Regions from separate parts of the Bacillus sp. FSL H8-0534 genome, predicted to be linked through region 2. Evidence: predicted binding sites of a transcription regulator. Region 2 holds the regulator's gene; each other region holds the start of a gene.
The links. The regulator Rex, encoded in region 2, represses fermentation and respiration genes when NADH is low (regulators of the CRP and FNR family bind a similar motif). The targets are predictions, from matches to a motif close to TTGTGAAATATTTCACAA.
Positions count from the first base shown of each region.

Region 1 (10,554 bases), 2.0 Mb from region 2:
GAGTGGTTGCGGAAAAACAACAACGATGAAAATGATTAATCGTTTAATTGAAACGACAGAAGGTTCCATCTCTATCGATGGAAAAGACATCCAAGATTACAATATTCATGAATTGCGTTGGGATATCGGGTACGTTCTGCAACAAATTGCATTGTTTCCTCATATGACAATTGCTGAAAATATTGCGATTGTACCTGAAATGAGAAAATGGAGTAAAGAAAAAGTTCAAGAGCGTGTGGATGAGTTACTTGATATGGTTGGATTAGATCCAGATGTATATCGAAATCGTATGCCTGATGAATTATCTGGTGGACAGAAGCAACGTGTGGGAGTGGTAAGAGCACTGGCTGCTAACCCGAAAATCGTTCTCATGGATGAACCATTTAGCGCGCTAGATCCATTAAGCCGAGAACAGTTGCAAAAGGATATTGTAGAATTACAGAAAAAAATTCAAAAAACAATCGTGTTCGTGACACATGATATGCAAGAAGCGTTAACACTTGGTGATCGTATTTGCGTGATGAGAAAAGGAAAAATCGTTCAATTAGATACACCGGAAGGAATCATACATAACCCAGTAAATGATTTTGTAGAAGAATTTATTGGAAATCGTGTTCGCCCTTGGTATGAAGGGAAGAGCATTGAAGATGTGTTGCCACTTGCGAGTGATAGAAAAGTAGACAATGATGTTTTACCTCTATCTCTGCATGCTTCACTACAAGAGGCGTTGATTCGTTTGGAAGCAGAAGAGGCAATCCCGATTGAAAGAGAGGGGCAATACGTGGGGACATTAACGAGCCGTCATATTGTGGCATATTTGGCTGGACAAATGAAGGAGAGGGGGTAAACCGTGTCTGCATTATTACAAACGTTTCAGGAACGAAAATTAGAATTACTTAGTGCGCTGATTGAGCACTTACAAATTTCACTTATTTCTTTATTCTTTGCGGTGATGATTGCAGTTCCACTCGGTATTTTGTTAACGAGAAGAGAGCGAATTGCTGAGTTTATTATAGGCACATCTGCTGTTATGCAAACAATTCCCTCATTGGCTTTACTAGGGCTTTTAATTCCGCTTGTTGGTATTGGAAAGGTGCCAGCAATTATCGCGCTAGTTGTGTATGCGTTATTGCCAATTTTACGAAATACATATACGGGAATCCGTAAGTTAGATGCATCGCTTATTGAAGCAGCCAGAGCGATGGGAATGAATAGCTTTAGAAGATTATGGAGAGTAGAACTTCCTCTTGCATTGCCAATTATAATGGCTGGAATTCGTACGGCAATGGTATTGATTGTCGGAACAGCTACGTTAGCTGCTTTAATAGGAGCTGGAGGGCTTGGAAAACTTATTTTACTCGGTATAGATCGAAATGACCATGCTCTTATCGTATTAGGGGCTGTACCAGCCGCATTGTTAGCTTTATTCTTTGACGGAGTACTTCGGATGTTTGAAAGCACTGGACGCTCTCCTAAGCGAATTATATCGGCAATATGTATCATTGTAGTTGTTATAGCTGCACCATTTCTATGGAATACGCAAAAGAAAGATATTGTGATTGCTGGAAAGCTGGGAGCTGAACCAGAAATTTTAATTCAAATGTATAAGCAGCTGATCGAGCAAGATACTGATTTAGATGTAGAATTGAAACCAGGACTTGGGAAAACAGCATTTGTTTTTGAAGCTTTAAAATCAGGGGAAATTGATATGTATCCTGAATTTTCAGGGACTGCTTTATCTACTTTTGTAAAAGAAGACCCAAAAAGTACAAATCGTAAAGAAGTATATGAACAAGCACGTCTAGGGATGGAAAAGAAATATCATATGGTGATGCTAAAGCCGATGGAATATAACAATACATATGCACTTGCAATGCCAAGAAAAGTTGCAGAGCAGTATAATGTGAAAACAATCTCAGATTTACGAAATGTTGCAGCAAATGTTAAGGCTGGATTTACGTTAGAGTTTGCAGATCGGGAAGACGGCTATAAAGGGATGCAAAAATTGTATAATTTCCAGATTGCAAACGTAACAACAATGGAGCCGAAGTTACGATATGGTGCAATTGAGTCGGGGGAGGTTACTGTTATTGATGCTTATTCTACTGACAGCGAACTTGAACAATATGGCCTCCAAGTACTAGAAGATGATAAAGGGTTATTCCCACCTTACCAAGGAGCTCCTTTATTAAGAAAAGAAACGCTTGATAAATATCCTGAACTTGAACAGACATTAAATAAACTTGCTGGGAAAATATCAGATGAAGATATGAGAAAAATGAATTATGAAGTAAATGTAAATGGTAAAAGTGCAGAAAGAGTAGCGAAACAATTTTTAGAAAAAGAGGGATTGATTCATTAATATTTGCAAAAAATATACAATTTAATGACTGGAAATCGACCGTTCATAATAAAATGAACGGTTTTTTTGTGCATACTTATACAATTTTTCAAAAAAGTATTCCCTTTTTGCTCATTTTCTTTTAGAATAAGTAATGTTTTCCTGAAAAAATATAATAGAAACATCTATTAGAGAAAAAGGTGACTTTAATAGTTGAACGGATGAACATAACACCTAGAATGACAGATGGGGTGGTACCAATAGAAAAGAAATTAGGATTTTTTCCATTAATCGCATTAGTAGTAGGAACAATGGTTGGCGGTGGTGTTTTTAGTTTACCGCATGATTTAGCAGTAGGCGCAAATAGTGGCGCAACGATAATTGGATGGTGTATTACAGCAATGGGAATGATTCCACTTGCACTTGTATACCAAACGTTAGCAAGACAAAAACCAGAGCTTGAAGGCGGAATTTATAGTTACGCACGCACAGGATTTGGTGAATATGTTGGTTTTAACAGTGCATGGGGATATTGGCTTGCAGGGATTTTAGGAAACGTAGCTACGATTATGTTATTGTTTAGTACACTTGGATATTTTTTCCCTATTTTTAAAGGAGGAAACAACGTTGCCTCCATCGTTGGTGCATCTCTTTTATTATGGACGCTGCACTTCCTTATTTTAATTGGAATTCGTGAAGCGTCTATTATGAACTTTGTTGCAACAATTGGAAAACTAGTTCCGATTTTATTATTTATTGCAGTTATGGTTACAGCGTTTCGCTGGGATACATTTACACATGATTTTTGGGGTGAGGGAACCGTTTCTATTTCTTCTGTCCTTGGTCAAGTGAAAAATACGATGCTTGTTACACTTTGGGTATTTATCGGTGTGGAAGGAGCAGTCGTATTATCTGGAAGAGCAAAAAACAGCCGTGATGTTGGAAAAGCAACGGTTGTTGGATTAATTTTAGTTATGTCCATCTATATTTTAATCTCAGTCCTTTCTATGGGGGCAATGACAAGACAAGAGCTTTCTCTGTTAGAAACGCCGTCAATGGGCCATGTATTAGAGCATGTTGTTGGACCATGGGGAGCATTTGCCATTAATATCGGATTGGTTGCTTCACTTGTTGGGACATTAATTGGATGGTTCTTACTCGTTTCTGAAATTTCTCACGTAGCAGGGAAAGATGGCGTATTTCCGAAAGCCTTTACGAAGACAAATAAAAAGCAGACACCACATATTGCATTATGGATTTCAAATGGTGTCGCACAAACATTGTTTATTATCGTTTTGTTTTCGGAATCAACGTATCAAATGATGTATTTTATCGCGTCTACATCTATTTTACTTCCGTACTTATTATCAGCACTTTATCAGTTGAAATTAGTTGTAACGAAGGAACTGAAACGTGCGAGGCTAAAAAATGGAATGCTTGCTTTAATTGCCTCATTGTATTCCGTATGGTTGATTTATGCAGCAGGCTTAAAAAACTTATTACTTGTCTCAATCGTATATGGTATTGGACTTGTTGTTTATATGTTTGCTCGAAAAGAAAAAGGAAATCGCTGTTTTTCTGGCATGGAGAGATATGTCATGGTTGTAATCGTGGTTGCAGCAGTAATATCGCTTTATATGCTTGTAACAGGTAATATAAAAATGTAAAAAAGTCCTCCTGGAGGACTTTTTTCTTTGCATACAAGGAATTTTATTTTATTTACAGAATATCTAATATATAAGATGTTTAGGAGGGATGAGAATGGAAGAAAAAGAACAACTCTTAAGAATTATGGAATTGGCAAGTGATTTACGAAAAGTATTAGTACAAGAATCATTTTTTAATCATCATCCCGAACTACGTGGAGCGATTGAGAATTTAGCTGGTTCTGTGGAGACTTTAGCAAGCCTGCAACATAATAAAGATGAAAATGCCGAGGATAAACTACGATACGTACTTGCTAAAATGAAAATTGCTCACAATGCGATTATGCAAGAGAAAAAAGCTTTCCCTTCTCACTAATATAAGTTTTACTTTTGTAACCTGACGGTGTAGGTCAGGTTTTTTTGTTTCTAGTTTTCTTTTACAGTTCATATAATAAGAACAGTATGAAAAAAAGAAGGTGAGTATATTGAAGCTACATAAAGCTCTCCATCCAAGTTTTATAAAGCGGATGTATCACATGAGATTTCTTGGAAAGTTCGTTGAAGGTGAGGAGGAAAAAAAGAATACTTTTTCTGTACAATGTCTTTCACAAATTCCTTCTATTTTGAAATCGCAATTTGAAGGTGAAGTATATTTGTTTGAAGGACTATATACTAACAAAAAAAATGAGAGAATATTTGCGGATTTAAAGAAAAAAAAGTTAGAAAAACAATTGGTATTGTTTCGCCTTTATTATGAAAGAGGGAACTTGTATGTTGAATTAATATGTACAGAACAACGGGAAATCGCGGATGCATATAAGATTATCCCTTCGCCAAGATTAGTAGGCTATAAAAAGAGAGAATCTTTAGAGCGAAAGCTAGGTAATGGGTACTTATCTTTTCTTATTCCTAAATTCCCACACGATTTCGAAGTACCACAGTTGTTATGGTATGAAGGTAGATTATATGGGAATTTATCATTAAAATCATCCATTAGTTCAATTGCATATTGCGAACAAAAAAAGGAATGCAAATATATCGAAATTGATAATTGGACCAAGTATATAGAAGTGAAAGCGGATGATCATTTGTATTTTGTAAGAGAAAATATGTATGATCAACTTCTAAAGCAAATCGAAGAAGAGGGAAAACGGGTGGAAGTAGTAGACATAAAAGGGCAAAAAGAAGACCAAGAATGGAATGAGCGTGAATCTACATTTATACAGTATGTACAGAACTTAATCAATAATAAAGGTTTGTATTTAGATGCAACGGATATTTTTAACTTTCATATTAGTGTAAAAACAAATATGTTAACGATTCTTGCTGGTATCCCAGGAATCGGGAAATCTCGTTTTGTGCAAGTATATGCAGAAGCGTTAGGGTTAACGTATGGAGAAGAATTGTTATGGATTCCAATTTCTCCATCTTATCAAGAACCACACGATATAATAGGTTATCTTCATCCAAATGGAACATATATCGAAAGTGAAACGAAGTTAATTCGGACATTATTAAAAGCATATGAAAATCCGAATCAGCTTTATATGATTGTATTTGATGAAATGAATATGTCACATATTGAACATTGGTTTACACCATTTTTATCTATTCTTCAATTAGAAAAGAAAAATCGTATTCTTTCTTTATATGAGGAAGGAAATGAAATAGAAAATATAATTCCACCTAAAATTGAAATTGGTGAAAATATTATTTTTATCGGGACTGTAAATTTTGATGAAACAACGAAAGAATTATCTGATCGCTTATTGGATCGAACAAATCTTATTACACTTCAAAAGATTCCATTTTGTGAAATCAATATGCAGCAAAATAAAGGGATACAAATCCCGCCCCTACAAGTAACAACAGGAGAGTTTCGTATGAATTGGTTACGAAATAAAGAGATAATTGATGTACTTTTTGAAGAAGAATTAGAACTATTAGATAAATTACACGGCGTATTATCATCACATGACGCATCGAAAGGCGTTTCTTTTCGATGCGCTGCTGCGATTGCGACTTATTTGCAAAATATCCCTCCAAAAGATAATCAATCTTATATGATTAGCCGAGAAGAGGGTTTTGATTTACAAGTAAAACAGCGTATTTTAACAAAATTACGTGGTACGGAAATGACAATTGGTCCACTTCTTCGTGAGGATGAAAAGAAAGGGCTATCGCTAGTATCATTATTACAATCTCCACTTGCGAATTGTGTCTCCGCATTCGAACATTCTCTAGCTTATATTAGACAAAAACGGCGTGAATTGGAGTTGTATGGGTATGCGAAATGAGGAGCAGCACGAGACGGAAATTGTAGATACAAAAGATAAGCTCCCGTTCGTATTAAAATTAATTATTGGAACAGAAGGAAAAGGAGATTTTATATTTTTGAATCGTCTTTGTAAACACACTACAACAATGGCACATTGTGTTTATAAAGTGCAAGAATTAAAAGCATTACGTTTGACTTTACATTGTGAAAAGCCAATCCGTGTTACTTTTATATGGAATAAAGTGTATGAAGGGCAAAAAGATAAGAAAGAATGGCAATATGAATTGCATGAAAAAAGAGAAAAAGTATTATTATATGAACATGGAAAAACTGATTTTTTTTATCCTTGGCGTTGTGGTTTGTATCATTTCGAGGTGAAAGTGGAAGAAGAGATATACTATGGAGCGTTTCAAATTGTTCCTAAAAATTTTTTTGATGATCAATTTGAAACGATTCAAAATTATGTAAAATCAATTTTGAATGAAATTATGCTAGATCGTGGTTATTATAAAAAGACATTCTCAACGCTAATTGATATTGAAGATTCTTCCTATTTAATGCTACTTCGAATGCTGCCACAAAAAATGAAAAAAATAAAGCAGCTTTATAAAAAAGTTGAAGAGAACACAAGATATATCGATAAATATGAGTGGGAAATACGGGAACGAAAAGCGACGATGAAAAGTGTGATAATGAACGAGAAAAAGCCCCACGCTAAGTATTATAATCGCAGATTTATAGAACAAACAGATAGTTTGGAGAATGCTTTTCTAAAATTTACAACGAAACAATTTTATCAATATTTACTTGAAGCGCAGGCTTTCTTACAAAAGACAATCGAAATATTAGAAAGAGCAACACATACAAAAAAAGAGGAACAACAAGCAGTAAAAACAATTATGCAAACCATTGAAAGAAACGGGTCTGTAACAGATAGGGAGAAGCAAAAATATCGAAATATTCATTTGTTAAAAGAGGCAGACTTGCGGAAAGCATCTATGAAAATACAAGAGTATAAAATTTTAAATCATATTGTCCACCAAGCTATACTGTACTTTCAAAATTTGTTAAATTCTCCATTCTGGAGAGGGATTTCTGAAAAGACAAATATAACTATGCATGCTTTACCTGTTACTCATCGGCAACTATTATATCATTTAGAGTTTCTACCACGTTATAATCAACAATCTCCAGCTTTATTATTTGTGTATAAACCAACGTTTTTAGTGTATGAGTATTATGCATTTTTTATCATTATTTCTATATTGCAACAGTTAGAATTTAAAGATGAAATTTCATTACGCGAACAAATTCAAACTTATTTTTACTTAGATGGTTTACAGGATGGTACGACAATTGTTTTAAATCGTGAAAATATTCAAATCCATGTAGTGTTTAATGATCTTATTGAAACGCACCCACTCATTGCACTTAGTAAAGGAAGTCATTTCTATAATGGAGAAGATACGAAAAAGCCAGACATTCGTTTAGATTGTTATGTGAAGCAAGGGGAACGTTATGAGTACCAGTCGTCTATTATTGTTGAGGTGAAATATAGTCCTATGTTTAATATTTTTCAGCCTGTTGGAAATACAAAAGCAACAGAGCAAATGTACAAATATTGGTCCATTAAGTATGTAGAAGAACAAGATGGAAAACGTATTTTTCACCGAAGGGCGATTCATGAAGTGATTTGTGTATACCCAGGCAGTCATATGCACGGGAAGAAAATAGAAGCAGGTTGCGGAGTCTTTTTGCAATTATATCCATATAAAACAAAGCAGGGAGAAGAAAAGTTAGCTGGAAAGCATGGTCTTGTACAGATTTTCGAGAAATGGTTAAAAAATATTGTAACATGAAAAGAAACCTTTCTTTACGGAAAAGGTTTCTTTTTGTGTAAGTAAATTGAATTGTTGAAGGGAGTATAATTGTGAATTTATGGTATTGTAGAATTAAATACCCATAGAGGTGATAAAACAATAAAGGTAATTTCTAATTATATACAATGGAAGTGTCACTTTATATAAATATAAAAAAATGAATAGGAACTGGTTAATTTTTATAGAATGTATAATGTATTAAATACCTTTTAGTTGCATGCGGAGATTTGTTCTTATATGATAGATGGTGAAAGCGTTATCAAAATATAGAGCGGCGATGGGAAAGGCGGGGAAATATGTTCCAGCGTGTTCAAACAAAGGAAGAACATTTTTGGTTCGAGCAACTGTGGGGAGATTTTTGTGAAGAGAGAGATTTAATGTTTGTAGAGCGTAATTTAAATCCATCACGATTTTTATTAATAGAAGAAGGACATTCTATTGGTACAGTAGAGTGTATTCGATATACGACACCTGAACAATCTAATTCTGAGTTTTTCTATCCGTTTTCTGAAAATGAGTTAATGAAAGGTTTAAAGAATGTTTATGAAATAGGAAAGTTAAGTATTGCGAAAACATCGCGCGGGAGAGGACATTTCAAAAGGTTAACAGCTATTTTATTTATTCATGCTTTAGAAATGAAAGCTGAGTGGTATATTGCTGTTGTTACAAAAAGAATGTATATGTATTTACTTACAATTGGTTTTCCAATTGAACCAATTGATGATCCGTTTTATTTTCATGATACATTGCAAGGGGTACCTGTTCGAATTCATGCTCGGAAAGGATTAACACATTTGTATTCCTTAAAAGAATTTCGGGATATTATTCAAGGAAATGCTCATGCGCAGGCATTAATCAAAGAGAACAGTAAAAATATTATGTTAACAAGATGAAGTGTCACAAATTTTTATAAATTATTGTGATTGATATCACATCCCTTTTTCTCAATGTATATTAAGCTTAGTTTGTAATGAATGATTGGGAAAGGGTGGGATGATATGTTTTGCTATCAATGTGAACAAACGCCAACAGGCGGATGTAAAGTAATGGGTGTTTGCGGTAAGAATGAAACAATTGCAAGTTTACAAGATACGATTGTGTTTGGGTTAAAAGGAATTGCTGCTTATCGTACCCATGCTGCGCAGCTAGGGTATACAGATCCATTTGTAGATGCTACAACTCAAGAAGCGTTATATATGACATTAACAAATTCTAACTTTAATGAACAAGAACATATTGATATGGCTATGAAAGTTGGGAAATCAGCTTTACGGGTGATGGAGTTGTTAGATGAGGCACATACGAATCATTTCGGTGTTCCAGAGCCTGTTCAAATTACACAAAATCATGTAGAAGGTAAGGCAATTGTTGTTACTGGTCATAATTTATTTGCATTAGAGGAATTATTAAAGCAAACAGAAGGAAAAGAAATTAATATTTATACGCATTCTGAAATGCTACCAGCACACGGATATCCACAACTGAAAAAATATAAACATTTAAAAGGAAACATTGGTAAGGCATGGTATGATCAACGACGTCTTTTTGAAAAATTTACCGGTGCGATATTGGCTACAACGAACTGTGTTATGCCAATTAAAGGATCATACTCTGATCGCTTCTTTTCATATGATATTGCCGGCCTGGAGGGTGTACGGAAAATTGAAAATGATGATTTTGCACCATTGATTAAAAAAGCGCTAGAACTTCCCGAAGTACATATGGAGTCGGATGAACAGTTAGTAACAGGGTTTCATCATAATACAGTATTATCATTAGCTCCAGAAATCATTGAGGCAGTAAAGGGAGGGGAAATTAAGCGCTTCTTTGTCATCGCAGGTTGTGATGCCCCAGGAAAAGGCGGAGAATACTATCGTGAATTAGCAACGTCACTTCCGCAAGAAACGGTTATTTTAACAACTTCTTGTGGGAAATTCCGCTTTAATGATGTGAATTATGGTGTTGTACCCGGTACGGAGATTCCACGTTACATTGACTTAGGGCAATGTAATAATTCAATTTCTACAATAAAAATAGCGGCAGCTTTAGCAGATGCTTTTCAATGTGAAGTGAACGAATTGCCAGTTAGTATTGTCCTATCTTGGTTTGAACAAAAAGCGGTTGCCATTTTACTTGGGCTATTTAGTCTTGGGATTCAAGATATTCGTATCGGTCCAAAGGCCCCTGAATTTATTTCACCTGGTGTGCTTGATGTATTACAAGAAACATTTGGTTTAAAACTTATTACAACTGCAGCAGAAGATATGAATATGATGTTATCGTAACAAAAAGGATGTCTTGTAATGAGACATCCTTTTTATATAAATAAAAAAGCGCATGATAATTGACTAGGGGGGAGTCAATTATCATGCGCGAACAAACGATTGGAAAAGAACTAAAATCCGAATA
Region 1 covers NZ_JBBOUC010000001.1:857,970-868,523, reverse strand. Annotated here, with positions in the region: gene MHH71_RS04510 (ABC transporter ATP-binding protein) at 1-847, shown strand, start outside; gene MHH71_RS04505 (ABC transporter permease/substrate-binding protein) at 851-2,362, shown strand; gene arcD (arginine-ornithine antiporter) at 2,581-4,008, shown strand; gene MHH71_RS04495 (hypothetical protein) at 4,103-4,363, shown strand; gene MHH71_RS04490 (AAA family ATPase) at 4,473-6,284, shown strand; gene MHH71_RS04485 (hypothetical protein) at 6,274-8,124, shown strand; gene MHH71_RS04480 (hypothetical protein) at 8,442-9,038, shown strand; gene hcp (hydroxylamine reductase) at 9,144-10,430, shown strand; gene MHH71_RS04470 (hypothetical protein) at 10,541-10,554, opposite strand, start outside.
Region 1: a site for Rex is predicted at 9,063-9,080, ahead of hcp (hydroxylamine reductase). Genes of this name have one in related genera too.

Region 2 (10,554 bases):
AGATTCTAACAATGAAGTATCAATACGGTCAAGAGAGAAAGCGACAAAATTCTACAGAAATTATTTTCTTTATCCCAAGAAACCTTTATTTCTATATTTTTTTGTCCCATAACAAAAAACATTCACCCCTATATAGAGATGAATGTTTCTTTGGCGAATGAAATTACATCATTCCGCCCATACCGCCCATGCCCATGCCGCCCATGTCAGGCATTGCTGGTGCATTTGGTTCTGGCTTGTCAGCAACTACAGCTTCAGTTGTTAAGAACATAGCTGCAACAGATGCCGCGTTTTGAAGTGCAGAACGAGTTACTTTTGCTGGGTCTACGATACCAGACTCAAGCATGTTTACCCATTCGCCAGTTGCTGCGTTGAAACCAACGCCTACTTTTTCGCCTTTTAAGCGTTCTACAACAACGGATCCTTCTAGACCAGCGTTGATTGCGATTTGACGAACTGGCTCTTCTAATGCACGAAGTACAATGTTGATACCTGTTGCTTCGTCACCTTCAGCTGAAATAGAAGCTACTTTAGTGTATACGTTCATAAGTGAAGTACCACCACCTGCAACAATACCTTCTTCTACTGCTGCACGAGTTGAGTTAAGTGCATCTTCAATGCGAAGTTTGCGCTCTTTTAACTCAGTTTCAGTTGCTGCACCTACTTTAATTACTGCTACGCCTCCTGCAAGTTTAGCAAGACGCTCTTGTAATTTTTCACGATCGAATTCAGAAGTTGTTTCTTCTAATTGTGCACGGATTTGACCGATGCGAGCTTCGATTTGTTCTGTGTTACCTACACCTTCAACTACAGTTGTGTTTTCTTTCGTTACAACAACTTTGCCAGCGCGTCCTAAAGATGCAACTGTAGCTGATTTTAAGTCGCGTCCTAATTCTTCAGTGATCACTTCACCGCCAGTTAAGATCGCGATATCTTCTAGCATTGCTTTACGACGGTCACCAAATCCAGGAGCTTTAACAGCTACTACATTGAATGTACCACGAAGTTTGTTCACTACTAATGTAGCTAATGCTTCACCTTCTACATCTTCTGCAATGATAAGAAGTGGTTTACCTTGTTGTACCACTTGCTCTAACACTGGTAAGATTTCTTGAATGTTAGAAATCTTTTTGTCAGTGATTAAGATATATGGGTTATCAAGTACTGCTTCCATTTTGTCAGAATCAGTAATCATGTAAGGAGATGCATATCCACGATCAAATTGCATACCTTCTACTACATCTAATTCTGTTGTGAATCCTTTAGATTCTTCTAAAGTAATAACGCCGTCGTTACCAACGCGCTCCATTGCTTCTGCAATTAATTGACCTACTTCTTCGTCAGCTGATGAAATAGCAGCTACTTGTGCGATAGAAGATTTACCTTCGATTGGTTTAGAAATTATTTTTAATTCTTCAATTGCTGTAACAACCGCTTTTTCGATACCTTTACGAAGACCCATTGGGTTCGCGCCAGCTGTTACGTTTTTTAAACCTTCACGAATCATAGCTTGTGCTAATACAGTTGCAGTTGTTGTTCCGTCACCAGCTACGTCATTTGTTTTGCTAGCAACTTCTGCTACTAATTTTGCACCCATGTTTTCGAAAGCATCTTCTAATTCGATTTCTTTCGCAATTGTTACACCATCATTTGTAATAAGTGGTGAACCGAATTTTTTCTCAAGTACAACGTTACGACCTTTTGGTCCAAGCGTTACTTTTACTGCATTTGCAAGAGTGTCGACACCGCGAAGCATCGAACGACGTGCTTCTTCACTAAATTTAATATCTTTTGCCATAATAATTGACCCCCTTGGATTTTTAAAATGTATATAATTAACCGATAATTGCTAAAATGTCACTTTCACGTAAAATCAAGTAGTCTGTACCTTCATATTTCACTTCAGTACCTGCATATTTTGAGAAGATGATAAGATCACCTGCTGCTACCTCTAAAGCAACACGCTCACCATTTTCAAGCACTCGACCAGTACCTACTGCAATAACTTTACCCTCTTGTGGTTTTTCTTTTGCAGTGTCTGGTAATACAATACCACTTGCTGTTTTTTCTTCTGCTTGAACAAGCTCAATTACAACGCGATCACCTAATGGCTTTAGCATGAACAATAACCTCCTCATTTTTCTATGTAAATTTTCTTTATTAGCACTCAACGACCTCGAGTGCTAACACACTTATAATAATAAATAATCTAATTTTCTTTTGCAAGTAAAAAAATCATAATTTTTTCGCAAATTGCTATATAAACTTTTTTTATATAACTTCCTAAGAAAAATCATTCTGTTATCGCTGCAACCATTCTCGCGAAAGCCTTATATATATGAATCAGCGTTTTCACTTATCGTATGTTACAATATGGAAGATGCCATAAGTTGTTTTCTCTATAGGTACAGCTTTTTCCTGTCTCCTATTTCATTTTCAAAGAAAGATTTACAAAAAAATAATAATATGAATGGTTATTACGTATCCCCGGCTGGATGTTTACATGTTATCCCGCCTTATCTCATAAACTAGAGTTAGAAAGGATGGTTAACCAATTTGAAAAAACAATATTGGTGGATTATAGTTACATACATTCTTATGCAATTATCAGGTATTGTTGGATTACCGCTTCTTTTGAAAACCGGACTATATGATAATAGGGGGTTCACCAGAGAAGAAAAAATGCAGCTACTGACTGGTCACTGGGCAATTATTAGCTTTTTCATTGCATTATGTATTGTACTTTTACTACTTCGAACAGATATTCGTGAAAGTCGTTTCGATACAAAACGCGCCAGTATTCCTGCCACAATCGGTTGGATCTTTATCGGTTTCTTTTTAGCTTTCTTTTCTCAAACAATTGCAGGCACAATCGAAATGCGTTTATTGGGCATTAAACCTGGATCTGAGAACACAGCTCGCTTGATGGAAATAGCACGGACCACCCCATGGTTCCTTATTGTTATATCAATAATAGGGCCTATTTTAGAGGAAATTGTCTTTAGAAAAATTTTATTTGGTACATTGTATAAGAAATTCAACTTCTTTATCGCTGCTATTATTAGCTCACTTGTATTTGCAGCAATTCACTTTGATTTTACACACTTATTGGTATACACTTCCATGGGGCTTGTATTCGCCTTTTTATATGTAAAAACAAAGCGAATTATCGTTCCTATTATGGCACATGTTGCGATGAATACATTAGTTGCAATAGCCCAAGTACTGGTAAGTAACGAACAAATACAAGAAATGATTAAAGAAGCAGAAAAAATGCAAGGATTTATCGGAGGATTTTAAATATGAGGAACTCACCATTGTTCATGGCAGCACTGTATTTCCTTCTTGGTTGTGTCTTTACACGTTTCGCAATTACGAACGTTACAGATACAATTTGGAACTTTGGGACACTGCTGTTTGCTGCTATGGCAACAATTGATTTTAATTTGGCACTTCGACTTATCTTAGTCAAATTTACAAAGAAAAAGCAACAATAAAACGCAGAGGGATTTCCTCTGCGTTTTATTGTGGATAATTTTTCAAAAAATAAACGAGTGTTTGTAATTCTACAGCTAAATCAATATGGTGAATTCTTATATTTTCTGAAACATTTAATCGTGCTGGTGTAAAATTTAAAATTCCGTGTATATTTGTTTCGGCCAATCGATCTGCTACAGCCTGTGCAACAGTAGCAGGTACTGTTAATATTGCCACTTGTATATCATTTGTTAAACGCTCTTCTAATTCATCTAAATGATATACAGGAATTCCTCCGATTTCTTTTCCAACTTTCTCCTCATTGACATCAAATGCCATTTCAATCTTTGTATTATTATTTTTGGTGAAATTGTAATGTAAGAAAGCGGTCCCTAAATTACCCACTCCAATAAGTGCTACACGTGTTATATCATCTTGATCAAGCGTTTCTCGGAAGAATGATAGTAAATAATTCACATTATATCCATATCCCTTTTTCCCTAACGCTCCAAAATATGAAAAATCTCTCCGAATTGTTGCTGAATCTACCTTTACAGCTTCACTCAATTCAGCCGATGAAACACGCTGCTTACCAGAAAGAGATAAGTTTTGGATAAATCGATAGTATAGAGGCAATCGTTTGGCAGTGGCCTGTGGAATCTTTTGTTGATCCATATAACCTCTCCTCTCTTCCTATCTTTGTTCACAGATTTAAAACAAATACAGAAGTTTAGCACTTATGACTTTCCTTGTATAATAGAGAGAAGACTTCTCTCTTATTTTAAACTATACACTATTTTTAGTATGATTGAGAAATATAAACATGGCAAAGTTAAGAAATTATTTGAGGTGAAAACATTGATTTTATTACAAGTGAATGGGCTTTCAAAATTATACGGTGCTGAAACAATTCTTGCAAACATTAAATTGGAAGTTCAAACAAAAGATCGCATTGCACTAGTTGGTCGAAATGGTGCTGGAAAATCTACATTATTAAAAATAATTGCCGGTGAATTATCTCACGATGGTGGAGAAATTATAAAACCAAAAGATGTTTCAATTGGATACTTGGCCCAAAATACTGGTTTAGAAACTTCTTTAACAATTTGGGATGAAATGCTTACTGTCTTTACTCATCTGCAGCAAATGGAAAAGAAGCTTCGAAGGTTAGAGCTAGACATGGGTAAGGAAGAGAACTTTTCAAATGCTGCTACGTACGAAAAATTACTCGCTGATTATGATCAATTACAGTTAGACTACAAGGATCAAGGTGGTTATCAATATGAAGCTGATATTCGCTCCATTTTAAGTGGACTTGGTTTTCCGGTTGAAACACACCAAACAACGATTTCTACGTTAAGTGGTGGACAGAAAACAAGACTTGCTCTTGGGAAACTACTGCTAACAAAACCAGACTTACTCATCTTGGACGAACCAACAAACCATTTAGATATCGATACATTAACATGGCTTGAACAATACTTACAAGGCTATCCTGGAGCTATTTTAATCGTTTCCCACGATCGCTACTTTTTAGACAAGCTTGTTACACAAGTATATGAAATTTCTAATAAAGAAAGCAGACGATATGTTGGTAACTACAGTAAATATTTAGATTTAAAAGCTGCACTACATGAGCAGGAAATGAAGCGTTATGAGAAACAACAAGAGGAAATTGCTAAACTAGAAGACTTTGTCCAAAAGAACATTGCCCGTGCATCTACAACAAAGCGTGCACAAAGTCGTCGGAAGCAGTTAGACAGAATGGAATTACTAACTAGACCATTAGGTGATTCTAAATCAGCATCCTTCCACTTTGATATCGAAAAACAAAGCGGAAACGATGTATTACAAATAAAGGATGTTTCAATTGGATATGACAAAGAACCGATTATTGAACATGTAAATATGCGCTTAACCCGCGGTGATAGTGTCGCACTAGTTGGTCCAAATGGTATTGGGAAATCTACATTATTAAAATCAATTGTGAATAAATTAAAGACGTTAGGCGGTGAAGTTTCTTTCGGTTCAAATGTATCTATTGGATATTATGATCAAGAACAGGCAAACTTAACATCATCTAAGCGTGTTTTAAACGAACTATGGGATGATTATCCGCTAGAGCCAGAAAAAGAAATTCGCACGATACTCGGTAACTTTTTATTCACAGGGGACGATGTATTAAAGCCAGTATCTTCCTTAAGTGGTGGTCAAAAAGCACGATTAGCTCTAGCAAAATTGATGATGCAAAAATCTAATTTACTGATTCTCGATGAGCCAACAAACCATCTCGATTTAAATAGTAAAGAGATTTTAGAAAATGCCTTAATTGATTATCCTGGGACTCTTTTATTCGTTTCCCATGATCGCTATTTCATTAACCGTGTCACAACTACAGTTGTTGAGTTATCAACAGGTGGTGCACAAGAATATTTAGGTGACTATGACTACTATATTGAAAAGAAAAATGAAATGATTGAACGTGCGGAATTTGAACAACAAGAAGAGGATGCAACAGTCCAAAAAACTATCGCTCAAGAAAAATTAAATTACCTTGAAGAAAAAGAACGTAAGAAGTCAGAACGCCAACGCATCCGAAAGATTGAAGAAATTGAACAAAACATTGCAAATTTAGAAGAAGAAATTGAACAATTAGAAGAGGAGCTTTGTCTACCTGAAGTATATGCTGACTACGAACGAGCTAGTGAGATTACAACAGCAAAGCAAACAAAACAAGAAAAATTAGAGCAGTTTATGGCGGAATGGGAAGAGTTACACGTATAACCCTTATATATTTATATGATAAAAACAAGGTAGTTGAAAGCCATTCAACTACCTTGTTTATTTTTCAATACAAAAGATTATGGTCGAAGGTCTGACCTCAATAGTGTTATCCACAACCTTATGCACATATCCACCTTTATCATATAAACACAAAAATAACTTTTCCACATTATCCACAAATCACAAAAAAATTATGCACATTTAATATTCACAATAAAACCCATATTATCAACAGATAATATGGGTTTTATCCACAAGTTGTGGTTAATTATGTGTATAACTATGCTTCAATATCTAATCCTGGATTTGCATTTAAAGCCAATGTTGCACGTTTTCCTTGCTCATATGCAATAGTTCCTGCTGCTGCAATCATTGCTGCATTATCTGTGCATAAAGATAACGGTGGAATAATGAGCTCGATTTCTTCTTTTTTTGCAAACTCTTCCTCTAAACGTGCACGAAGTCCTTTATTCGCTGCAACGCCACCAGCGAGAAGCACCTGTTTTACATCATACGCTTCTGCAGCACGTGCTGCTTTTGTTACTAGTACATCTATTACACTCGCTTGGAAGCTAGCTGCTAAATCTTCTGGTGCGATTTCTTCTCCACGTTGTTTTGCGTTATGCACAGTGTTGATAACTGCTGATTTCAGTCCACTAAAGCTAAAATCATACGAATCTGGTTCTAACCATGCACGTGGTAAATCAATCGTTGGTTGTCCTTCATGAGCAAGACGGTCAATATGAGGACCACCTGGATATGGCATAGATAGTGTACGTGCAACTTTATCATATGCTTCTCCTGCCGCATCATCTCTCGTTTCGCCAATTACTTCAAACGAACCATGCTCTTTCATATAAACAAGCTCTGTATGCCCGCCAGACACAACAAGTGACAACAAAGGGAATTGTAGTTCTTTTACTAAGCGATTCGCGTAAATATGCCCAGCAATATGATGAACACCAACAAGAGGAATATTATGAGCAAAGGCAACTGCTTTAGCTGCATTTACACCAATTAAAAGTGCCCCTACTAAACCTGGCCCTTCCGTCACAGCAATTGCATCAATATCTTCAAATGTAATGTTCGCTTCCTTTAATGCTTCTTCTAATACAACTGTAATTTGTTCTACATGATGACGAGATGCAATTTCCGGCACAACTCCGCCAAAACGCTTATGGCTCTCAATCTGTGAAGCAACAATATTTGCCACTATTTCTGTTCCATTTTTAACAACCGCTACAGCCGTTTCATCACAGCTCGTTTCAATACCAAGTATAATCGTATTTTTTTCCATTATATATTCACCCACATTACAAGACCATCTTCATAATTGTCTGTATAGTATCGTTTACGAATCCCACCATTTTGGAATCCATACTTTCGGTATAACTGCTTCGCTACTTCATTTGACACTCGTACTTCAAGTGTCATCGTTTTTGCTCCCATTTCTTTTGCCTGATCCATTACTTCTTTCAGCAAAGCATCTCCAAGTTTTTGACCGCGATATTCTGGCAAAATGGCTATGTTCGTAATATGTGATTCATCAATAATAATCCACAATCCACAGTATCCAATTACCACACCATCTTTTTCAATTACGACATAATGTGCATATTCATTCATCGTCAATTCACGATAAAATGCATCAGCAGTCCAAGGAGTTGGGAATGACGCTTCTTCAATTACTACAATTTGAGCAATATCATCAGTCGTCATCTTTCTAAATGTAATATCCATTTTGATAACCCCTATTTTTTTTGACTTTCTAGCCATTTTGCTTCTGCTTCTGCTAAACGGAGGTAGCTCGGAACAAATGTATGCACACTTTGCTCCTCTTTTTGTAATCCTAAAAATGCTAGCTCACTTGGTCTTGGGTTGTTCTTTGTAAAAGAAGCAAACACAGCTCGATCTCCTAAATATTCTACAATCGTTTCTTTATGTTGTTCTACATCATTGCCGATAAATAAAACAGGTTGCCCCTTATCTTTTAACATCTGTAACCAATCAATAATAAGAATAATTCGATCCTCTTCTACAGAAGATAACTGCTCTTCTTTATATGTATACAAGCCCGTATAAATTTGTCCGCGACGTCCATCAAACAATGGACAAATAACCCCTTGGAAATTCGCTCCATTCGCAGCCACTACTTCTAAGCTAGACACACCGACAATCGGTATTTGCAACGACCAAGCTAATGTTTTTGCAACAGTCACACCAATTCGAACTCCTGTATAAGATCCAGGACCAGCCGCTACGATGATTTTGTCTAGCTCTTTCGGCTTTATATTACATTCCTTCAGAAGTTGTTCTACAGCCGGCATAAGGCGTACAGAATGATTTTTGGTTAAATTCGTAATGATTTCTCCGACAACAGTATTTCCATCAATAAGAGAAATCCCCATTACATAATTTGAAGTATCAATTGCTAGTACTTTCATCTTGTAATAGCTCCTCACATAATCTAATATAGCGTTCACCACTTGGCTCTAACACAATTTTTCTTGTATCATCACCTGTATGGAACAAGCTTATTTTTAATTTCTCATTTGGCAGAAAAGATTCAATTAAATGAGCCCATTCTACTACTGTTATACCTTCACCATAAAAATACTCATCAAACCCTAAATCTTCTTCACTTTCCGCTAAACGATACACGTCCATATGATATAGCGGTAATCTCCCTTTGTACTCTTTAATAATATTGAATGTCGGACTATTTACAACTCGTTTCACACCAAGGCCTTTTGCAAGACCTTTCGTAAACGTTGTCTTGCCAGCACCAAGATCGCCTTCTAAAACAAGTACATCTTGTTCCCTAACAAGTTGTCCTAGCCTTTCTGATAAGTTCTGTGTCTCTTCAGAAGAAGTTGTCGTTATTTCATATTTATTCAAAGGTTTCACCTACCTTACTCACAATATTCTCTGCTCTTTATTATACAGATTTTTTCACTTTGTTTCATTTTGAACATATAAAAAAGACCTTAGGAGTTGTCCTAAGGGTAAGATTGACTGTCTTTATAAGTTTTCTTAAAAATAAATAAAAAAATACGAAACAAGTTGTTTCGTTCTTTTCTTTGTATAAATGGCGGTCCCGACCGGGGTCGAACCGGCGATCTCCTGCGTGACAGGCAGGCATGTTAACCACTACACCACGGGACCATTGGTTGCGGGGACAGGATTTGAACCTGCGACCTTCGGGTTATGAGCCCGACGAGCTACCGGACTGCTCCACCCCGCGACGATATAAAAGCCTGGCAACGTCCTACTCTCACAGGGACAAGGTCCCAACTACCATCGGCGCTAGAGAGCTTAACTTCCGTGTTCGGTATGGGAACGGGTGTGACCTCTCTGCCATCATTACCAGACTTATGAAGGTATATTCCTTCAAAACTAGATAACATTTGCTTCATATTATATGGTTAAGTCCTCGATCTATTAGTATTCGTCAGCTCCACATGTCACCATGCTTCCACCTCGAACCTATCAACCTGATCATCTTTCAGGGATCTTACTAGCTTACGCTATGGGAAATCTCATCTTGAGGGGGGCTTCATGCTTAGATGCTTTCAGCACTTATCCCTTCCGCACATAGCTACCCAGCTATGCCCTTGGCAGAACAACTGGTACACCAGCGGTGCGTCCATCCCGGTCCTCTCGTACTAAGGACAGCTCCTCTCAAATTTCCTACGCCCACGACGGATAGGGACCGAACTGTCTCACGACGTTCTGAACCCAGCTCGCGTACCGCTTTAATGGGCGAACAGCCCAACCCTTGGGACCGACTACAGCCCCAGGATGCGATGAGCCGACATCGAGGTGCCAAACCTCCCCGTCGATGTGGACTCTTGGGGGAGATAAGCCTGTTATCCCCGGGGTAGCTTTTATCCGTTGAGCGATGGCCCTTCCATGCGGAACCACCGGATCACTAAGCCCGACTTTCGTCCCTGCTCGACTTGTAGGTCTCGCAGTCAAGCTCCCTTATGCCTTTGCACTCTACGAATGATTTCCAACCATTCTGAGGGAACCTTTGGGCGCCTCCGTTACACTTTAGGAGGCGACCGCCCCAGTCAAACTGCCCACCTGACACTGTCTCCCGGGTCGATAAGACCCGTAGGTTAGAATTTCAATACAGTCAGGGCGGTATCCCACCAGCGCCTCCACCGAAGCTAGCGCTCCGGCTTCAAAGGCTCCCGCCTATCCTGTACAAACTGTACCAAAATTCAATATCAGGCTACAGTAAAGCTCCACGGGGTCTTTCCGTCCTGTCGCGGGTAACCTGCATCTTCA
Region 2 covers NZ_JBBOUC010000001.1:2,857,039-2,867,592, forward strand. Annotated here, with positions in the region: gene groL (chaperonin GroEL) at 164-1,798, opposite strand; gene groES (co-chaperone GroES) at 1,836-2,120, opposite strand; gene MHH71_RS14500 (CPBP family intramembrane glutamic endopeptidase) at 2,557-3,300, shown strand; gene MHH71_RS14505 (YdiK family protein) at 3,303-3,497, shown strand; gene MHH71_RS14510 (redox-sensing transcriptional repressor Rex) at 3,523-4,152, opposite strand; gene MHH71_RS14515 (ABC-F family ATP-binding cassette domain-containing protein) at 4,336-6,261, shown strand; gene tsaD (tRNA (adenosine(37)-N6)-threonylcarbamoyltransferase complex transferase subunit TsaD) at 6,542-7,558, opposite strand; gene rimI (ribosomal protein S18-alanine N-acetyltransferase) at 7,558-8,001, opposite strand; gene tsaB (tRNA (adenosine(37)-N6)-threonylcarbamoyltransferase complex dimerization subunit type 1 TsaB) at 8,013-8,705, opposite strand; gene tsaE (tRNA (adenosine(37)-N6)-threonylcarbamoyltransferase complex ATPase subunit type 1 TsaE) at 8,686-9,159, opposite strand; tRNA gene MHH71_RS14540 (tRNA-Asp) at 9,351-9,426, opposite strand; tRNA gene MHH71_RS14545 (tRNA-Met) at 9,429-9,505, opposite strand; rRNA gene rrf (5S ribosomal RNA) at 9,517-9,632, opposite strand; rRNA gene MHH71_RS14555 (23S ribosomal RNA) at 9,683-10,554, opposite strand, start outside.

Region 3 (10,554 bases), 790 kb from region 2:
GTAGCGAGCCGTTTAGATACAGGGATTTCATTTACGGAATTCACGTACCAAATATTACAAGCAATGGATTTCCATCACTTATACAAAGAAGAAGGGGTACAACTACAAATTGGTGGTAGTGACCAGTGGGGAAATATTACAAGTGGTTTAGATTTAATTCGTAAATTAGAAGGGCATGAAGCCAAAGTTTTTGGATTAACAATTCCATTATTATTAAAATCAGACGGTACGAAATTTGGTAAATCAGCAGGCGGAGCAGTTTGGTTAGATCCTGAAAAAACAACGCCATTTGAATTCTACCAGTTCTGGGTGAATACGGATGACCGTGATGTAGTTAAGTACTTGAAATACTTTACGTTCTTAACGAAGGATAGAATTGATGAATTAGTAGTGAAGGTTCAAACGGAGCCACATAAGCGTGAAGCGCAAAAAGTGCTAGCAGAAGAAATGACGAAATTTGTTCATGGTGAGCATGCACTGTCCCAAGCACTAAAAATTACAGAAGCATTATTTAGTGGGGATATTAAATCATTAACTGCGGATGAAATTGAACAAGGATTTAAAGATATGCCGACTTTCCATGCTTCAAAAGAAACAAAAAATATCGTTGAGTGGTTAGTTGATTTAGGAATTGAACCTTCTAGACGTCAAGCCAGAGAAGATATTAATAATGGAGCTATTTCTATGAACGGTGAAAAAGTGACTGATGTGAATACACATGTTACAGTAGAAAATTCATTCGATGGAAGATTTATTATTATCCGTAAAGGTAAAAAGAATTACAGCTTGGTGAAATTAGGAGAATAAAGTTTGTTATAGAGTAGAAGTGAGGAGATATCCTCATTTCTACTCTTTTTATGTACACAATTTCGTCATAAAAAGTCAGTATATTAAGATTGTTATGGAGGTTTATTTAGTTTTCATGCCGAATAAGAATAATATATAAATCGTTGCCACGAAGAACAAAAGGAGCCTTGCACTCATCATTTCTCTTTGTTTTAAACATGGCATGGGGCAAAAAAAAGGAACTGCCCGCTCCTATGCATGGGCGGATGCTCTCTTCTATCTAAAAAAGAAAGTTTTTTTAAGAATAAAAAAAAGCCCGAATCACGATTCGGGCTAGTAATCAGATTAGTAAGCTAAGCTGAATAATCCTTTAATATGTGATAAGTAACGAACGTTACTTGCTTCTTTCATTAATGATGCTGGTAAGCCTTTAAGTGGAGTTGAGCTTGCTCCGATTGTAGCAACAGCATCTTTACGACCTAGACTTGCAAGTGTTCCAGAGTTTACTGGTGCGAACTCTTCGAATGCTTTGCCTTCTAGTGCTGCGTATAAGTTGTATCCAATTAACTCACCCATTTGCCAAGCGATTTGTGCAGTTGGTGGGTATGGACGACCTTCTGGACCGAAGACAACAGCGCTGTCTCCAGCAACGAATACGTCTTTGTGAGAAGTAGATTGTAGGTATGCATCAACAGTTGCACGGCCACGGTTTACTTCAAGACCTGATTCACCGATTAATGGGTTACCTTGTACGCCACCTGTCCAAACGAATGTGTTTGCAACGATTTTTTGACCGTCTTTTAAGTCAATTTCATTGCCAGCAACGTTTGTTACAGGAAGACCTGTTAAGAATTTAACGCCGCGTGCTTCTAAGCTAGTAGTTGCACGTTCAATTAAATCGTCTGGTAATACTGGAAGGATTTTTGGACCTGCTTCAACAAGAAGTAATTTTACTTCTTTAGGGTTTACGCCGTGGCTTTTTGCAAGTTTAGGCATAATGTCAGCAAGCTCACCAACTAGCTCAACGCCAGTTAATCCGCCACCACCGATTAAGATTGTAGCATCAGCTTCATTTTTTGTTTTTGCGTATTCACGAATACGATCTTCAACATGTTTGTAGATTTTGTTTGCATCAGCAGCAGATTTTAATACCATGCTGTTTTCTTCTAGTCCTGGAATACCGAAGTAAGCAGTTTTACTTCCTAAAGCAACTACAAGTGCATCGTAAGATAAAGTAGTGCCACCAGCTAGTTTTATTTCTTTTTTGTCTACTGAGAATGACTCAACTGTTGCAATTTTAAGATCGATGTCTTTGCCTTTGAAAAGTTTTGTAAGTGGCATTGCAATAGCTTGTTCAGAAACGTTACCTGCTGCTAGGCGGTGTAGTTCTGTAATGATTTGGTGTGTTGGGTATTGGTTGATTACTGTAACTTGTGCTTCTGATTTGCTGTAATATTTACGTACATTTAAAGCGGCAAGAAGTCCGCCATAACCAGCGCCTAAGATGACAATTTGTTTTGACATAGTATGATATCTCCCGTCTTTACTAATTGTTGTTATAAGATAAATTATTTATTATTGCGTTCTGCACTAATTTGAAGATAAGCATTGATAAAACGGAACATTTTTTGTGCTTGTGGATCTTTTAGTAATTTTAACAGACCGAAAAGACCGATAACTTCAGAGCTTTCTTCAGCACGATCTTTTGCTTCGATAGCAGTTGCTGCCATGCTTTTCACTGTATCTTTTACAGGCTCTACAATCTCTTGGATTGCGCCAACAGTGTCGCTTTTTAATACTTCGTCAGTAGCAACAGTTTGAGCGAAGTCATAAGACTTAGTTAAAATGTTAACAAGCTCAGTTAATTTTGGAAGTTGTTCTACTAGTGTAGTTAATGACTCTTGTACTTCAGGTTTTAACAATTGATCAAGTACATCAAGTTGTCCTTGGCTAGCAGAAATTTGTAAAGATTCTTGTTCAGGCTTTGTTTGAGTGATAGTTTCTGGCATCTCCAATTCTCCTTTACGATAGCAATACTCTTATTTTTTTAGGAATAAAACATTCCCAAGTAACAGGTAAGCGTTAGCAAAAATTTGCAAAACTTTATACAAAGCTTCACAAAACGCAATAAAATGCCTTTAAACTTATGATTGCAAGTAGTAGACAATCATAAATTCAAAACCATAATTTCTTACCTATTATTTATGGACTGTCCGATACATGGCTTGTCCGTATAATGGAAACTTCCTTTATCGGAAAGTGTATATAATATATATCTTATATTATATACTATATACACCCAGGTTAACATAAAAATGATCCCTAATTATTTGACTTTGAGTCCATAACTTAGTATTAGCAAGGGAAAAAAGCATATATTTTATTTTACTGTTACCTAAAATATACTTAATTATAGAGAAAAAAAGGAAAAAACGAGCAAATGAATGTTCATTTTTTCCTTTTTTTCTGATTAAGATTGATCTGTTTGCGGGATAAGCATGGACGAATTCCCGTTCTTTTCAAGATGGCACTCCCCCCAAGTGCAAAGGGAATCAAGAATCGCTTCTAAGGACCGACCGTAGTCGGTAAGAGAGTATTCAACTTTTGGTGGTACTTGATTATATACCTTTCTTTGAATAACCCCATCTTCTTCTAATTCACGCAATTGCTGTGTGAGCATCTTTTGCGTAATGCCAGGCATTAAACGCTTTAATTCACTTGTTCGTTTTGTTCCTTTTGTTAAGTGACAAAGGATGACGACTTTCCATTTTCCCCCGATTACTTCTAAGGTTGCTTCTACAGGAATATTATATGTCTTCATATATTACAACCACCTTTAATGAACTTTTATATAATCATATATTACTTTTTAGTGCCTATAGCACTTTAAAGTACGTACTGTTTTTCATGTTGAACATGTTTCATAATAGCATACGTAAGATGTAAATGAGTAGTACGGTACCAAAAAGTAACTATGTTACCTTTTGGTACCTATCGCACTTTAAAGTGCGTTCTTTCGAAAAAGAATGAAACCATTCATAATAGCAGTTGTGAGCAGTAAAACTGTGTTTATTAGAAGATAAAAGGGCCTTTTTATCATACTATTATGATTGGATTTCTCATATTAAGGAGGAGTTCGATTGAGTTCATATACAGTACCGTCTTCAGATGTTCAAACAAATAGAAGAAGTGTGTTTGCTTTATTAGCATTAGCGATTAGTGCGTTTGGAATTGGTACAACTGAATTTATTAGCGTCGGTTTATTGCCATCTATTTCGAACGATTTACATGTTTCAGTTACAACAGCAGGTTTAACCGTGTCTTTATATGCACTAGGAGTAGCATTTGGCGCTCCTATATTAACGTCGTTGACAGCTAGTATGTCACGGAAAACGTTATTAATGTGGATTATGATTGTTTTCATTATTGGTAATGGTATTGCAGGAGTGGCAACAGGCTTTGGTGTACTGCTTGTTGCGAGAGTTGTATCTGCATTTGCGCATGGGGTATTTATGTCGATAGGTTCAACAATCGCTGCAGCTCTTGTGCCAGAAGATAAACGTGCTAGTGCAATTGCTTTTATGTTCACAGGCTTAACAGTCGCAACTATCACAGGTGTACCAATTGGAACATTTATTGGTCAACAATTTGGCTGGAGAGCTTCGTTCATGGTTATCGTAGCAATTGGAATTGTTGCCCTTATCGCAAACAGTTTGTTAATTCCATCTAGTTTAAAAAAAGGTACGTCTGTATCATTTCGCGATCAATTTAAATTAATAACAAACGGAAGACTATTACTTGTTTTCGTAATTACCGCATTAGGGTACGGCGGAACATTTGTAACATTTACGTACTTGTCTCCATTATTACAAGAGGTGACAGGGTTTAAAGCAAGTACAGTTACAATCATTTTGTTAGTGTATGGGATTGCAATTGCGATTGGAAATATGATTGGTGGAAAACTATCGAACCATAATCCAATTCGTGCATTATTCTATATGTTTTTCATTCAAGCGATTGTGCTATTCGTACTCACATTTACGGCGCCGTTTAAGGTAGCAGGGCTCATCACGATTATTTTAATGGGATTATTCGCGTTTATGAATGTTCCAGGATTACAAGTATATGTTGTGATATTAGCTGAACGCTTTGTTCCGAGCGCTGTAGATGTTGCATCTGCAATTAACATTGCCTCCTTTAATGCAGGGATTGCTCTTGGGGCTTACCTTGGTGGCATTGTAACGAATTCATTAGGGTTAATTCATACAGCGTGGGTCGGCGCGATTATGGTAGCTGGTGCAGTCATATTAACGGCATGGAGTATGGGATTAGAAAAACGAGATCAGGTAAAAAGTTAATATTTATAAGTGAACCATATTATACAAATGAAAAGATGATAGGAGAGAAAGAGAATATGATTAAGAATTTACAAGATCGTGTAGCGTTGCATAACGGCGTGGAAATGCCTTGGTTTGGTTTAGGTGTATTTAAAGTAGAGGAAGGACCTGAACTTGTTAATGCAGTAAAAACGGCGATTAAACAAGGATATCGCAGCATTGATACAGCGGCGATTTATGCAAATGAAAAAGCGGTAGGAGAAGGAATTCGCGAAGGTATTAAAGAAGCAGGTATCTCAAGAGAAGACTTATTCATCACTTCAAAAGTATGGAACAAAGATCAAGGATACGAAGAGACGTTAGCAGCTTATGAAGAAAGTCTACAAAAGTTAGGGCTTGAGTATTTAGATTTATATCTTGTTCATTGGCCGGTAGGAGGAAAATATAAAGATACATGGAGAGCATTAGAAAAGTTATATAAAGAAGGACGCGTACGTGCAATTGGTGTGAGTAACTTCCAAATTCATCATTTGAAAGATGTAATGGAAGATGCAGAAGTGAAACCGATGATTAACCAAGTAGAATATCATCCACGTTTAACGCAAAAAGAATTGCGGGACTTCTGTCGTGAACAAGGTATTCAAATGGAGGCTTGGTCACCTCTTATGCAAGGGCAGTTATTAGATAACGAAACATTACAAGAAATCGCAGATAAATACGGTAAAACGACTGCGCAAATTATCTTGCGCTGGGATTTACAAAATGAAGTTGTAACGATTCCGAAATCAACAAAAGAACACCGTATTACCCAAAATGCGGACATATTTAATTTTGAATTAACAAAAGAAGATATGGAACAAATTGATGCGTTAAATCAGAATCATCGCGTTGGTCCAGATCCGGATAACTTTGATTTCTAAAATGAACAGAAGAGAGGGGCACAAAAAAATTTGTGCTCTTCTTTTTAATTGCAGAAAACTAAAAATTCAAACAAATATTTACTCTGTATATGAAATAGGATATCTTAAATTTATAATATGAAATTTTCCTAGGGAGGCACATATGAACAATCATCGTACAAATCATTTCCGCATGTTAATTGTTACTGCACTATTTGCTGCTATTATTGGTATTTTGGCCCAAGTTACAATTCCTCTGCCGCTCGTTCCGATAACAGGACAAACATTAGCGATTGGTCTTACTGCTACAATTTTGGGTTCACGTTATGGCACTTTATCTGTACTGTTATATGTTTTAATTGGTGCAACTGGAATTCCTGTTTATGCTGGGTTTAGTGGCGGTTTATCCGTTTTATTTGGTCCTACAGGCGGCTTCCTATTAGCCTTCATTCCAACTGCTTTTTTAATTGGTTTGTTAACTGAGAAGACAAAGCTTACATTTTGGAATTCGTTAATGGCAAATGTTTTAGGAATGTTTGTGACATTAACGATTGGGACTGTATTCTTAAAGTATGTGGCATCGCTAGGATGGCAAGTTGCTTTCATGGGTGGTTTTGTGCCCTTCCTTATTGTAGGCGTAATAAAAGCTGCATTAGCTGCATGGGTTGGGATTAAGGTAAGAGGAGCGTTAGTACGTTCGAAATTATTATTGCAAGAAAACTAAATGATAATAGAAACACGCGTAGAATGATCTCTGCGCGTGTTTTTTTATAGCGTCTTAAGAAGGGAAAAGTAATGTATAAAAAGACTTTTTAACTAGATACTATACAGTAGTAAATTTGTTATTTTATAAGGGGTTGTGAACATGAATATTAAACAATCGTATAAGTTATTGGTTGCTTTTTTGAGTGTTTTATTTGTATTTGCGAATTTATTATTCCCACTCCAAAAAGCATCGGCAGAAGTCATGGATCATACAAAGTATCAAATGGATTGGAGCTACAGTAAATCAAAAAAGAAACCAATCCGAACAGAGCTTATTAAAACAGCAGATGGGAAAATTGCATTCTGCTTGAATGTAGATTTGAAATCACCAAGCGGTCAAGATTTACCTGAAATAGGTAAGGTGGATATTGGGGTGTACCGCGTGTTATTAAATGGATATCCACAGAAGAGTCCACAAGAATTAGGTGTCTCTGATTGGAGAGAGGCGCATTATGCGACGCAGCTCGCTGTATGGAATGCGCTGGGACAAGTGGATATTAATGATTTAGATTTTCGTAATAAAAATGTAGAAAAAGTAATGAAAGATATTGTTGCGAAAGCAAAGAGCAGTGAAGAAGTACAAGAAATTACGATGAGTGTTACGCCGTCAGAAAAGCAAGAAGCAGTATTAAAAGATGAGTTCTTCGAAACAGGTTTATATACGGTGCAAACAAATGCGAAAAGTGGAACGTACCAAGTGCAAGCAACTGGTGCGCCTGCAGGAGTTAAATTTGTGAATGAAAAGGGCGAAACAAAAACACAGTTTAATGTGGGGGAAAAGTTCCGTATTTTAATTCCAAAACAGACGCCATCTGGTGAATTTAGCTTTAAAGTATCAGGAACTTTAACAAAATTACAAGGTATCGCGCATAAAGGAACACCGAAAATTCAAGATGCGGTAGTTTTATTAGAGCGCAGTGAAGAAAAAACAAGCCCAGATTTAGCGGTAAGCTGGAAAAAAACTGAAGCACCGCAGAAACCGAATAAACCTTATAAACGATAAAAAAGCGCTGGCGTTTGCCAGCGCTTTTTTCTATTATTATTCAGCTTCTGATACAACTGTAAAGCGTTCGTTCACGTGTTTTGGATTTTCAATTTCATCAAGTGCAGCTACAGCGAAGTCTTCGTAACTTACATAGCTGTCGCCTTTTTCGTTAACAAGAAGGTGGTCTTTACCAGCTTTGTAAGAACCAGTACGTTTTCCTAATGCGAATAGAGCAGAAGGACTAATGAATGTCCAAGTGATATCGTTTGTTTGTTGTAAAATTTCTAGGTTTTTTCCTTGGTTTTGAGCTGTTGCAAGATATTCTTTAGGGAAACCTGGTGTATCAAATACACGTGTTGTTTTTGCCTCATCTACAAATAAACTTCCAGCGCCTCCGACAACAAGTAACTTCGTATTAGGGGCACCTTTCATTGCCTCAATTAATACGTTCCCTGCATCTACGTGAAGATGTTCACTTCCAGCAGGAGCGCCAAACGCATTCACGATTATGTCAAATGCTTGTATGTCATTAGCAGTAAGATCGAAAACATCTTTTTCTAAAACTTTTACATTATTCTCTGTGATTTTTGCGGCGTTTCTTACGATTGCAGTAACTTCATGACCGCGATCAAGTGCTTCTTTCATAATACGACTTCCAGCTTTTCCGTTTGCTCCGATAATTCCGATTTTCATAATATATACCTCCAAATGTTTAATAGAATAAATACCTAAAATGTATGTGCAAAAATGAATCGATGTAGTTAAGCAAGTTTGATACCACTTGTTGTAACTAGTATAGTTACAGAGTTAGTTTTTGTCAATCGCTTTGTTTATGAAAAATATTTCTTCAAGTAGTATGTGCGTTTCTAAAAATAAGAAGTCATATTTCTTAACAAGTAACACGATTGTGTTATAAAACCTAACATTTGGAAGCGATAATCTGTCGAAAAATGTTGATTTTTGAATATTTTTTAAATATAATTCAATTTATGAGAAGAAAAGGGAGGGACTAATCGTATGAATATTTTAGAACAGTTCGTTTCATCAACGAATACGATTCTTTGGTCATATATTCTTATCGCAATGTTAATAGGCTTAGGGCTTTATTTTTCTATTAAATTGAAATTCGTACAAATTACCCATCTAGGCGAAATGGTACGATTAATGAGTGATGGATTAACTGGAAAGACACGTAAAAAGGGCAGCGTATCTTCTTTCCAAGCTTTCTGTATGAGTTCAGCAGCCCGCATTGGGATCGGGAACTTGGCTGGTGTGGCACTAGCTATTTCTATGGGAGGACCCGGCGCAGTCTTTTGGATGTGGGTAATTGCAATTATCGGGGCATCTTCAAGCTTTGTAGAAAGTACACTTGCACAGATTTATAAAGTAAAAGATGGCAGCGGCTTCCGTGGTGGTCCTGCTTATTATATGGAAAAAGGTTTAAATAAACGTTGGATGGGAATTTGGTTTTCTATTCTGATTACAATTAGTTACGGTTTAATTTTCAACTCAGTACAGGCAAATACAGTTACGCTAGCATTTAAAAATGCATTCGGTTTAGAGCGTTATGTTGTAGGAATCGCATTAGCTGCATTAGTCGCAGTTATTATTTTTGGCGGCGTTAAAAGTATTGCACGTATGTCAGAAATGATTGTTCCACCAATGGCAATTATTTATATAGCAGTAGCTGTTTTCGTTGTTATTAAAAACTTCTATTTACTACCAGATGTTTTCACAGAAATCTTTAAAGGTGCATTCGGTTTAGATTCAGCTGTAGGTGGCGGTATCGGGGCTGCGATGAAGTATGGTATTCAGCGTGGATTATTTGCGAACGAAGCAGGTATGGGTAGTGCGCCGAATGCGGCTGCGACAGCAGATGTAACGCATCCAGCTAAACAAGGATTTATTCAAACAATTGGAGTTTTAGTAGATACATTTTTAGTATGTACATCAACAGCGTTTATCGTACTATGCTCTGGAGCATATAAGGCAACGAATTTAGAAGGAATTGAATTAACACAAAAGGCGCTAAGCTCACAAATTGGTCCATGGGCAAGTAGCTTCTTAGCGATTATTATTTTCCTATTTGCGTTCAGTTCACTTCTAGGAAACTATTATTATGGTGAAACAAATATCGAATTCATTAAGAAAAGTAAAACATGGTTAATGATTTACCGTGCTGCAGTAGTTGGAATGGTGTTATTCGGTTCTGTTGCGACGCTTCAAGTCGTATGGAATATGGCAGACTTATTTATGGGTCTAATGGTAATCACAAACTTAATTGCGATTACACTTCTTGGCCGATTTGCATATGCTGCGTTGACAGACTATGTAAAGCAAAAGAAACAAGGGAAAGATCCAGTCTTCCATGCAAGCTCTATTCCAGGTTTGGAAAACACAGAATGCTGGGAAGATTCTATGGTAACAAAAGAAAAAGAAGAAAAAGCTGTATAATAAGGAAAGGGCATCAGAGAGAATCTGATGCCTTTTTTTATGGTTTGTAGGAAAAACCGAACATTAATAGAGTTTTTATGTTTATTATATTTTTTTAGAAATATAAAGATGTGAGTTGAAATTTATGTTAGAATGTATAAGGTCTTTCCAGGTAAGAGGTAAGACGGGTTTTGAGGTATAGCATATATATTTTTATATGTTAGGTGAAAGTTCGGATTATTTATTTTTTATATGGTCAGACGTTCAACGTTAAATAATTTTCTATAGCGTTGAATAAGGTTTAAATGGAGGATTTTATCTATGAAATTTGTTATGTTTCTTGTAGGAT
Region 3 covers NZ_JBBOUC010000001.1:3,642,389-3,652,942, forward strand. Annotated here, with positions in the region: gene tyrS (tyrosine--tRNA ligase) at 1-807, shown strand, start outside; gene MHH71_RS18290 (NAD(P)/FAD-dependent oxidoreductase) at 1,132-2,310, opposite strand; gene MHH71_RS18295 (DUF1641 domain-containing protein) at 2,355-2,795, opposite strand; gene MHH71_RS18300 (winged helix-turn-helix transcriptional regulator) at 3,257-3,607, opposite strand; gene MHH71_RS18305 (MFS transporter) at 3,927-5,144, shown strand; gene MHH71_RS18310 (aldo/keto reductase) at 5,201-6,043, shown strand; gene MHH71_RS18315 (biotin transporter BioY) at 6,186-6,746, shown strand; gene MHH71_RS18320 (thioester domain-containing protein) at 6,888-7,790, shown strand; gene MHH71_RS18325 (NAD(P)-dependent oxidoreductase) at 7,827-8,465, opposite strand; gene MHH71_RS18330 (alanine/glycine:cation symporter family protein) at 8,790-10,226, shown strand; gene MHH71_RS18335 (NupC/NupG family nucleoside CNT transporter) at 10,527-10,554, shown strand, end outside.
Region 3: a site for Rex is predicted at 2,890-2,907, ahead of MHH71_RS18295 (DUF1641 domain-containing protein). Genes of this name have one in related genera too.